DNA from 2 places in the Mesorhizobium sp. P2_C5_2 genome. Region 2 is predicted to be linked to the other one. Evidence: predicted binding sites of a transcription regulator. Region 2 holds the regulator's gene; the other holds the start of a gene.
The links. The regulator PhoB, encoded in region 2, activates phosphate uptake and scavenging genes when phosphate is short. The targets are predictions, from matches to a motif close to TGTCATNNANCTGTCAT.
Positions count from the first base shown of each region.

Region 1: the regulator PhoB is predicted to act here: its motif matches at 1,587-1,603, upstream of AC1D1B_RS08810 (CorA family divalent cation transporter).

Region 1 is NZ_JBFUDV010000002.1:392,318-396,526, reverse strand. It holds gene AC1D1B_RS08815 (glutathione S-transferase family protein) at 1-484, shown strand, start outside; gene AC1D1B_RS08810 (CorA family divalent cation transporter) at 502-1,500, opposite strand; gene AC1D1B_RS08805 (muconolactone Delta-isomerase family protein) at 1,875-2,165, opposite strand; gene AC1D1B_RS08800 (LysR family transcriptional regulator) at 2,276-3,166, shown strand; gene AC1D1B_RS08795 (LOG family protein) at 3,224-3,835, opposite strand; gene AC1D1B_RS08790 (LysM peptidoglycan-binding domain-containing protein) at 3,961-4,209, shown strand, end outside.
Region 2 is NZ_JBFUDV010000008.1:80,606-84,814, forward strand. It holds gene xylF (D-xylose ABC transporter substrate-binding protein) at 1-719, opposite strand, end outside; gene AC1D1B_RS26800 (ROK family protein) at 990-2,225, shown strand; gene phoB (phosphate regulon transcriptional regulator PhoB) at 2,256-2,945, opposite strand; gene phoU (phosphate signaling complex protein PhoU) at 2,962-3,666, opposite strand; gene pstB (phosphate ABC transporter ATP-binding protein PstB) at 3,708-4,209, opposite strand, start outside.

The DNA of each region.
Region 1 (4,209 bases), on a different contig from region 2:
GGCTATTGCTGAGTATCTCGCCGAGCACCACCACGGTGTGTGGCCGGTCGAGGCCAAAGCACGCGCCTGGGCACGTTCGGCCGCCGCCGAAATGCATTCGAGCTTCACTGCCTTGCGCGGTGCTTGTCCGATGAATTGCGGCGTTCGTGTAAAACCGTTCCCGATGTCCGATGCGCTGAAGCAGGATCTCTTCCGGTTGGGCGATCTCTGGAATGATGGTCTTGCCCGGTTCAGCGGGCCGTTCCTTGCAGGCGGCCATTTCACCGCCGTCGATGCCTTCTTTGCTCCGGTGGCGTTCCGCGTGCAGTCCTATGGGCTCTCTTTCGAAGGGGCAGCTGCCGCCTATCCCGCGCAATTGCTGGGGCTACCGGCGATGCAGGAATGGTATGCGGCGGGCCTCGCAGAGACCTGGCGGGAGCCGGACCATGAGACGGAGGTCGCTGCCGCCGGCACCGTCACCGAAGATCTTCGCGCCACGGCATGAAGTCAGCCTGACGGACCCTACATGCGCCCGAGCCGCCTGACGAACAGATAAGTCGCCGCCGCGATAACGGTTGCGATGGCCGTCACCACCCAGAATCCCATCGACGTGTTGACCAGCGGCAGGCCGCCGACATTCATGCCGAACAGGCCCGAGATGATGGTCATCGGCAACAGCACAGCCGTCATCACCGACAGCACATAGAGCAGCTGGTTCGACTGCATCGTTAGCTTGGCCATCAATTCGTCCTGCAGCAGCCTTGTGCGCGCCTGCAACTGCTCGCCGTCGTGATAGAGCGTGTGCGCCCGGTGCGAGAGCCTTGTCGCCATGTCGTTGATCGGGTCAGGCAGCTCATTGCGATGCGAATGGTCGAGATGGCGGAACAGGTTTGTGAGCGTCGCCATCTGCCGGTGGATGACCACGAGCTGACGGCGCGCCTCGACCAGCGACTGCCGCTCGCTGTGCCAGGCATCGCGCACGATGCGGTCCTCAATGCCGTCCAGCGTATCGCCAAGGCCGTGGAGCTCGGCCGCCATGCCGTCGAGCGACTGGCCCATGACCGCCTCGATCAGGTCGGCCGGGGAGCGGAATTTGCGCGATCCGCTGTCCACCGCCTTGCGGACGAGATCGACCGATTCCAGCGGCTGCTTGCGCGCGCCGATCAGCGTCTTGTCATTGAGGGCGAAGCGGAAATGACCGAGCCCGCGCGCCTCCGCCGAATAGTCGTGGCGCAGATCCGGCAGATCGCCGTAGAGCCAGTCGTCCTCGAGATCGATATGGCAGCCCTGGCTCGCGCCGAGGAAAGCTTCGCGCACCGGCGCCGGCAGCGCCGCCTCGGCGGCGATCTCGCGGCGGGCGCGCAGGTCGGACAGCTGGTAGCTGCGCCATGTCCACGCAGCCTGTGCCTCCTCCTTGGTACGCAGGCCCTCGGCAGTGAAATGATAGATGAAGAACAGCCCGTGCTCGTCGGGCAGGTAAGGCGACAGGGGAGTGCCTTCCGCGTTGAGAGCGATGTTCACGGCTCGCCTCGCCAGATCCAGATTTCGACTACGCCGACGCGCGGATGCCGGCCCCTCTTTCGTAACACGAGGCAGGCGGGTTCCGTGTGACAGTTTCTTGACAGGCGATCACAGTCTGTCGATCAGCAGAGCCGGCGTCAAAGATCCTTGCGGAACAGATGCAGGCGATGCAACGGCTTCGCATTGGACTTCTGCTTCTGGGCGAGGCTGGCCTTGTTGCTGTCGCCTGTCCAGGTGTTGCAGCATCGCGGCTAATGCCGGCGAAGAGGGCACGACAAGGCAGTATTGAGTAGATTATTTGGCCGCATTTGGCGTGGAGGCTAGCAAATAGCCGGCGGCCTGGATTGCCGCCGGCTGCGTGGTTGCGGTGAGGATCAGCGCTTTGGCCCGAACCCGGGGTAGGGCGCGAGCGGCACCACTGCGGCAACGTCCATCATGCCGGCCTTGACCAGCGGCAAGGTGGCGAGGTGGCCGCGCACGTCGGTGTCGCTGCCGGCTTCGAACATCATGCCGCTGCCCGGAATATCGCCGCGGTTCCAGACCTGGCGCACGGCGCCTTCGGCATAGAGCGTACGGCGCTGTTCGGCCTCGCCGGGCAGCAGCGGCGCGAAATCGGCATCGCTGAACTTTTCGGTGTTGCGGGTGAGAAGGGCAAAGAACTGCATTTCTGTCTCCTGGGGTTGCGATGCCCGAACTATTGCTGCCGCTGGTCAGACTGTCCAAGACTGATTAGGCTAAAGTTGAGACCTCTCAGGACATTCAGAGGTGGATGAAAATGTTCGACCTGCGTCAGCTCCGCTATTTTGTCGCCGTGGCCGAAGCCGGCACTGTCGGCCGCGCCGCTGAACTCCTGCACATCTCGCAATCGCCGCTGAGCCGCCAGATCATGCAGCTCGAGGCGCAGCTTGGCGTTACCCTGTTCGAACGGGCAAAGCAGCGCGTCCATCTCAATGCCGAAGGCAAGGCGTTTTTGGCGGAGGCACAGGCGCTGCTCGCCAATGCAAGGCGTCTGGAGGAGCTCGGCCGTAACCTTGCCAGCGGTGCGGTCGGGCGGCTCACCATCGGCTATGTCGAGGGCGCGGTGCATGCCGGCCTCGTCAGCCGGATGTTGCGGCAGTTTCGCCGCGACCGGCCGGATTTTCATCTGCAGTTGAAGAACCAGCGCTCGGCCGTGCAACTCGAAGGATTGCGTCAGCGTTCGCTCGACCTCGGCTTCGTCTATGGCCCGCCCGCCGCTGACGATCCCGATCTCGCCGGCATGCTGGTCAGACGCGAGCCGCTGGTGCTGGCGATGCCGCAAAATGATCCGCTCGCCGCCGTCGCCGACATCCGGCCTGAGCATCTCGACGGCCGCGTCTGGATCACGGTGGTACGCCAGCCCGACGACACCAACCGCGCTCAGTTCCTGGCCGCCTGCGCCAAGGCCGGCTTCCTGCCCGACATTGCCTATGAGACGGCCGACCCCCTGACCTCGCTCGGCCTGGTCAGCGCCGGGCTTGGCCTGGCGACGGTTCAGGCCAGCCTGCAAAGCGCGGCACCTTCAGGGATCGTGTTTCGCGATCTGCCGTGGTTCGAGCGCACGGTCTCGATCCATCTGGCATGGCGGCGGCAGGACAAGCGGGCGGTGATTGCGGAGTTGCGGAAGGCAGTAGGCAGTAGGCAGTAGGCAGTAGGGGTTGCCGTTTCTCGGCAGTCTATTCCCTATTCCCTACTGCCTAAGCCCTCACATCTTATCAATCACCGACTGCATGCCTTCTGTCGGCGCATCGACCGACGAGCCCGCCACCATGATGGCGGCGACGATGGCTTCGGGGTCTTCGACCACCAGCGGTTTGACCCGCTGCGCGGTGTGAATGAAGCCTTCGCTCGACATATGGTCGATCAGCGCCAGCATCGGATTCCAGAACCCTTTGACGTTGGCGAAGACGATCGGCTTGCGGTGATGGCCGAGCTGGCCCCAGGTCATCACCTCGACGATCTCCTCGACCGTGCCGATACCGCCGGGCAGCGCCACAAAGGCGTCGGATTTTTCGAACATCTTGTGCTTGCGCTCGTGCATGTTGTCGGTGATCAACAGCTCGTCGAGCCGGTCAAGCGCGGTTTCGGTCGCCTCCCTGTTGATGAGGAAGCGCGGAATGATGCCCGTTACCTTGCCGCCGGCCTTGAGCGCGCCTTCGGCGACGGCGCCCATAATGCCTTTGGTGCCGCCGCCGTAGACCAGCCGCAGGCCGGATCTGGCGAGTGAGCGGCCAAGCAGATGTCCGGCCTTGGCGTAGATTTCATCGCGGCCCGGAGACGAGCCGCAGTAGACGCAGACGGATCGAATCGTGTTCATGCGTGATTGGTGATTGGGTCTGAATGCGGGGTCAAGCCCCAGAGGCTGACAAGCCTGGGCTTTTTCTTGTCGGTTCCGGCAAAACACGCTAGACCGGCGTTAGGTGGCTAAGGGGTAGGGGAAATATGGCTGTTAATCCACTGAAGGCGTTTCTGTTCGCGGCGGGTGGGACCGTCGCGGTCATTGGAACCGCCTATGTATCGGGCGCACTCGACCCGTATCTCAATCCCACGCCGCCGGCGGAGATTGCGTCGCTGACACCGCCGGCTGACCCCGGGACCGAGGGAAGGCTGCCGCCGGCGCCTGCTGCCCCGACCGACGCCAAGGCTACGCCGGCACCGGCGCCTGCCGACGCAACAGCTCCTGCGACAGAA
Region 2 (4,209 bases):
GGAACCGTTCCGGCAAGACCTTGCGCCGTCAGCGCCGCGACAACACCGCCAGCGGTGCCGTCATTGGCCGCGACCACCGCATCGACCTTGTTGTCGTTCGCGGTCAGGAACTGTTCCATGTTCTTCTGGGCGTTCGCCGGCAGCCAGCCATCCGTATAGGCCTCGCCGACATTCTTGATCTTGCCCGAGTCGATGGCTTCCTTGAGCACTTCCATCGAGCCCGAGAACAGGAAATCGGCATTCGGATCGGAACCCGAGCCCTTGATGAAGACGTAGTTGCCTTCGGGCTTCGCCTTGAACACTTCGCGGGCCTGCATACGGCCGACTTCCTTGTTGTCGAAGGTCAGGTAGAAGACGTCCTTGTTCTCGATCAGGCGGTCATAGCCGACGACCGGAATGCCTTCATCCAGCGCCTTCTGCACCGCCGGGCCGATGGCCGAGGCGTCCTGTGCGAGGATGATCAGCGAGTTGGCGCCCTGCGAGATCAGGCTCTCGACGTCGGTCAGCTGCTTGCCGGGATTGGACTGCGCGTCGGCGGAAATGTACTTGTCGCCGGCAGCCTCGATCGCCGCCTTCATCGCCGCTTCGTCGGTCTTCCAGCGCTCTTCCTGGAAATTCGACCACGACACGCCGATGACCTTGTCCTTCGCCTGCGCGACCGACACCAGCGTCAGCGACATGGCGACACCCGCCAGCATGGCGGCTGCAAATCTGTTCATGATAATCCTCCCTGCGCCGCGCGCGGCGCGACAAAACTGGCCCGAAGGCCGGCACACAGAGGCTCTATTTTTTCGAGCCTCGAAAAAATACTGGTCCAACAGCGAGGCGCTGTCAACATCGATTCTGATGGATTCTGATGGCCTCGCCGATTTTTTTCGAGACCCGCAATAAACAATGACAGCGCCGCCGGCTTCTGCCAATATTTGCGTGGCGTCCCTGACCGCCTCCACTATCATGAGGCGCGGGGGGACCGGGAGGAAACAAAAAAGATGTCGGTTGGTATCCGCCACGACGATCTGCGCCGTCGCAACCGTGCGATGGTGATTTCGGCCGTGCGCCGGGCCGGCCAGCCGTCGCGAACGGAGATTGCCGCAACGACAGGCCTCAGCCATTCGACCATATCGGCGATCTCGTCTGATTTGATTCAGGAAGGCATACTGGCCGAGAGCAAACCTGGCGAGACCGTTGCGCTGAAGCGCGGCCGGCCGCAGGTCGGCCTGGGCCTCAACCCGGAAGCAGCGGCCGTGATGACCGTGGTGCTGTCGCTGAACTTCCTCTCCGTCACCGTCATCGACTATGCCGGCCACGTGGTCGCCGAGGAGCAGCGCCGGCTGGACACGCTGACCATGCCGCGCGACGAGCTGATCGGCGAATGCACGGCAATCGTGCGGCGGCGGCTCGAGGATCCCGACCTCGATGTCCAAAGCATCGCCCGCATTGCCATGGGCATCCAGGGCATCACCGATTCGCAGGCGCGCGCCATGCTGTGGTCGCCGATCACGCCGCTGACCGACATTGCCTTCGCCGATATACTGGAAGCGGAATTCGGCATTCCGGCCACCATGGAGAACGACTGCAACATGATGGCGGTGGCGCTGCAATGGCGCCAGCCCGAGCGCTACCGCGACGATTTCATCGCTATCCTCCTCTCGCACGGTATCGGCATGGGGCTGGTGCTGAAAGGCGAACTGTTCACCGGCACCCATTCGTCTGGCGGCGAGTTCGGCCACATGATCCACCGTCCGGGCGGCGCGCTCTGCCGTTGCGGGCGGCGCGGCTGCGTCGAGGCCTATGCCGGCAACTACGCCATCTGGCGCAGCGCCAAAATGATGAGCGAGGACGCCGAACCGGTCGATGTCGGCGACGCTGATATGCGCGCGCTTGCCGCGCGCGCCCGGGAGACCGACGGCCCGGAGCGGGAAGCCTACCGCAAGGCCGGCGAAGCGCTCGGCTTCGGCCTTGGCAGCCTGTTCGCGCTGATCGATCCCGCACCTGTCGCCATGGTCGGGGTCAGCGCCGCCGCCTTCGACCTGATCGAACCGGCGCTGCGCGAAGCGATCGCCCAGACTGCCGGCGGCCAGCACTCGAAGTCGATCTCCTTCGACACCGAGCCCAACGAACTGCCGCTGATCCGCGAAGGCTGCGCCATGCGCGCCCTCGGCTTCGTCGACCAGGAGATTTTCGCGCCGGGGATTCAGTCGAAGACCGGCAAACATGTCGCCTGAGAGGCCGGCAACGGCGCGGCACGGCGCGGCCTAGTCTTCGCGGATGGCGTAGCCGGCGCCGCGGATGGTGCGGATCACGTCAGGCATGCGGCCATTGTTGACCGCCTTGCGCAGGCGGCCGACATGCACGTCCACGGTACGCTCGTCGATATAGATCGTCTCGCCCCAGACATTGTCGAGCAGCTGGCTGCGCGAGAACACCCGGCCGGGATGGCGCATCATGAACTCGAGCAGGCGGAACTCGGTCGGCCCGAGCCGGATCTCGCTCTTCTTGCGGTAGACGCGGTGCGATTCACGGTCGAGCACGATGTCGCCGACCTTGAGCACGCTGGACAGGACTTCCGGCTTGGCGCGGCGCAGGAGCGCCTTGACGCGTGCCATGAACTCGGGCGTCGAGAATGGTTTCACCAGGTAGTCGTCGGCGCCGGTGGAGAGACCGCGCACGCGATCGCTTTCTTCACCGCGCGCGGTCAGCATGATGATCGGCAGCCGTTCGGTCTCGGGCCGCATCCGCAGCCGTCGGCAGAGCTCGATGCCGGACACTGCCGGCACCATCCAGTCGAGCACCAGCAGATCGGGCACGTTTTCCTGCAGCCGAATCTCGGCCTCATCGCCGCGTGTCACCACTTCGACCTGGTAGCCTTCGGATTCGAGGTTGTAGCGGAGGAGCACGCCTAGCGGCTCCTCATCCTCCACGACCATGATGCGTGGCGCAATCATCAGCAGTTCACCCTTGTCAGGCCGACGTGGCCATCGCCGTCTCGTCCTGCTTCGGGCGATTGGCGGGCAATTGCTGGCCGGTCAGCACATAGTACGCATTTTCAGCGATGTTGGTGACATGATCGCCGATGCGCTCCAGATTCTTGGCGCAGAACAGGAGATGCGTGCAGGCGGTGATGTTGCGCGGGTCTTCCATCATGTAGGTCAAGAGTTCGCGAAACACGGACGTGTATTTGACGTCGATGCGCTCGTCGTCATTCCGGAGTTTCGCCAGCGCCGCGGCATCGGCGGCAGCATACTCCTCGACAACGCTTTGAACCTGGATCAGCACCAGCTGCGCCATCGCATCGATGGAATGCGACAGGTCGCGCGGTGTGACGCTGAGGCCAACGGTGCCGACGCGCTTGGCGATGTTCTTGGCGAGATCGCCGATGCGCTCAAGGTCGCCGGCCATGCGGATCGAGCCAACCACGGCGCGCAGATCGTTGGCCATCGGCTGGCGCTTGGCGATGAGCGTGATGGCGCGGTCGTCCAGTTCACGCTGGCGCGCGTCCATGATGGCGTCGTCGGAGACGACACGCTGCGCCAGCGCGTTGTCCGAAGTGAGCAGCGCCCTGGTCGAGCCGCTGACCATCGAGCCGGCCAGATCGCCCATGTCGCGGATCAGCTTGCTGATCTGCCCCAGTTCTTCATCGAAGGAGGCGACGGTATGTTCACCCATGATCCTGGTCCTCGTGCCTGAAAATTCAACCGCTGGACGGCTCAGCCGAAGCGGCCGGTAATATAGTCCTGGGTGCGCTTGTCGTCGGGGTTGGTGAACATCTTGTCGGTGGCGCCCTCTTCGACCAGATAGCCGAGATGGAACATCGCCGTGCGCTGCGACACGCGCGCCGCCTGCTGCATCGAGTGGGTGACGATGACGATCGTGTAGTTCTGGCGCAGTTCGTCGATCAGTTCCTCGACGCGGGCTGTGGCGATCGGGTCGAGCGCCGAGCAGGGCTCGTCCATCAGAATCACTTCCGGCGACACGGCGATGGCGCGCGCGATGCACAGGCGCTGCTGCTGGCCGCCGGACAGGCCGGTGCCGGGCTCCTGCAGGCGGTCCTTGACCTCATTCCAGATCGCCGCCTTCTTCAGGCTGGATTCGACGATCTGGTCCATGTCGGACTTGCGCTTGGCCAGCCCGTGGATGCGCGGGCCGTAGGCGACATTCTCGTAGATCGACTTCGGGAACGGATTGGGCTTCTGGAACACCATGCCGACG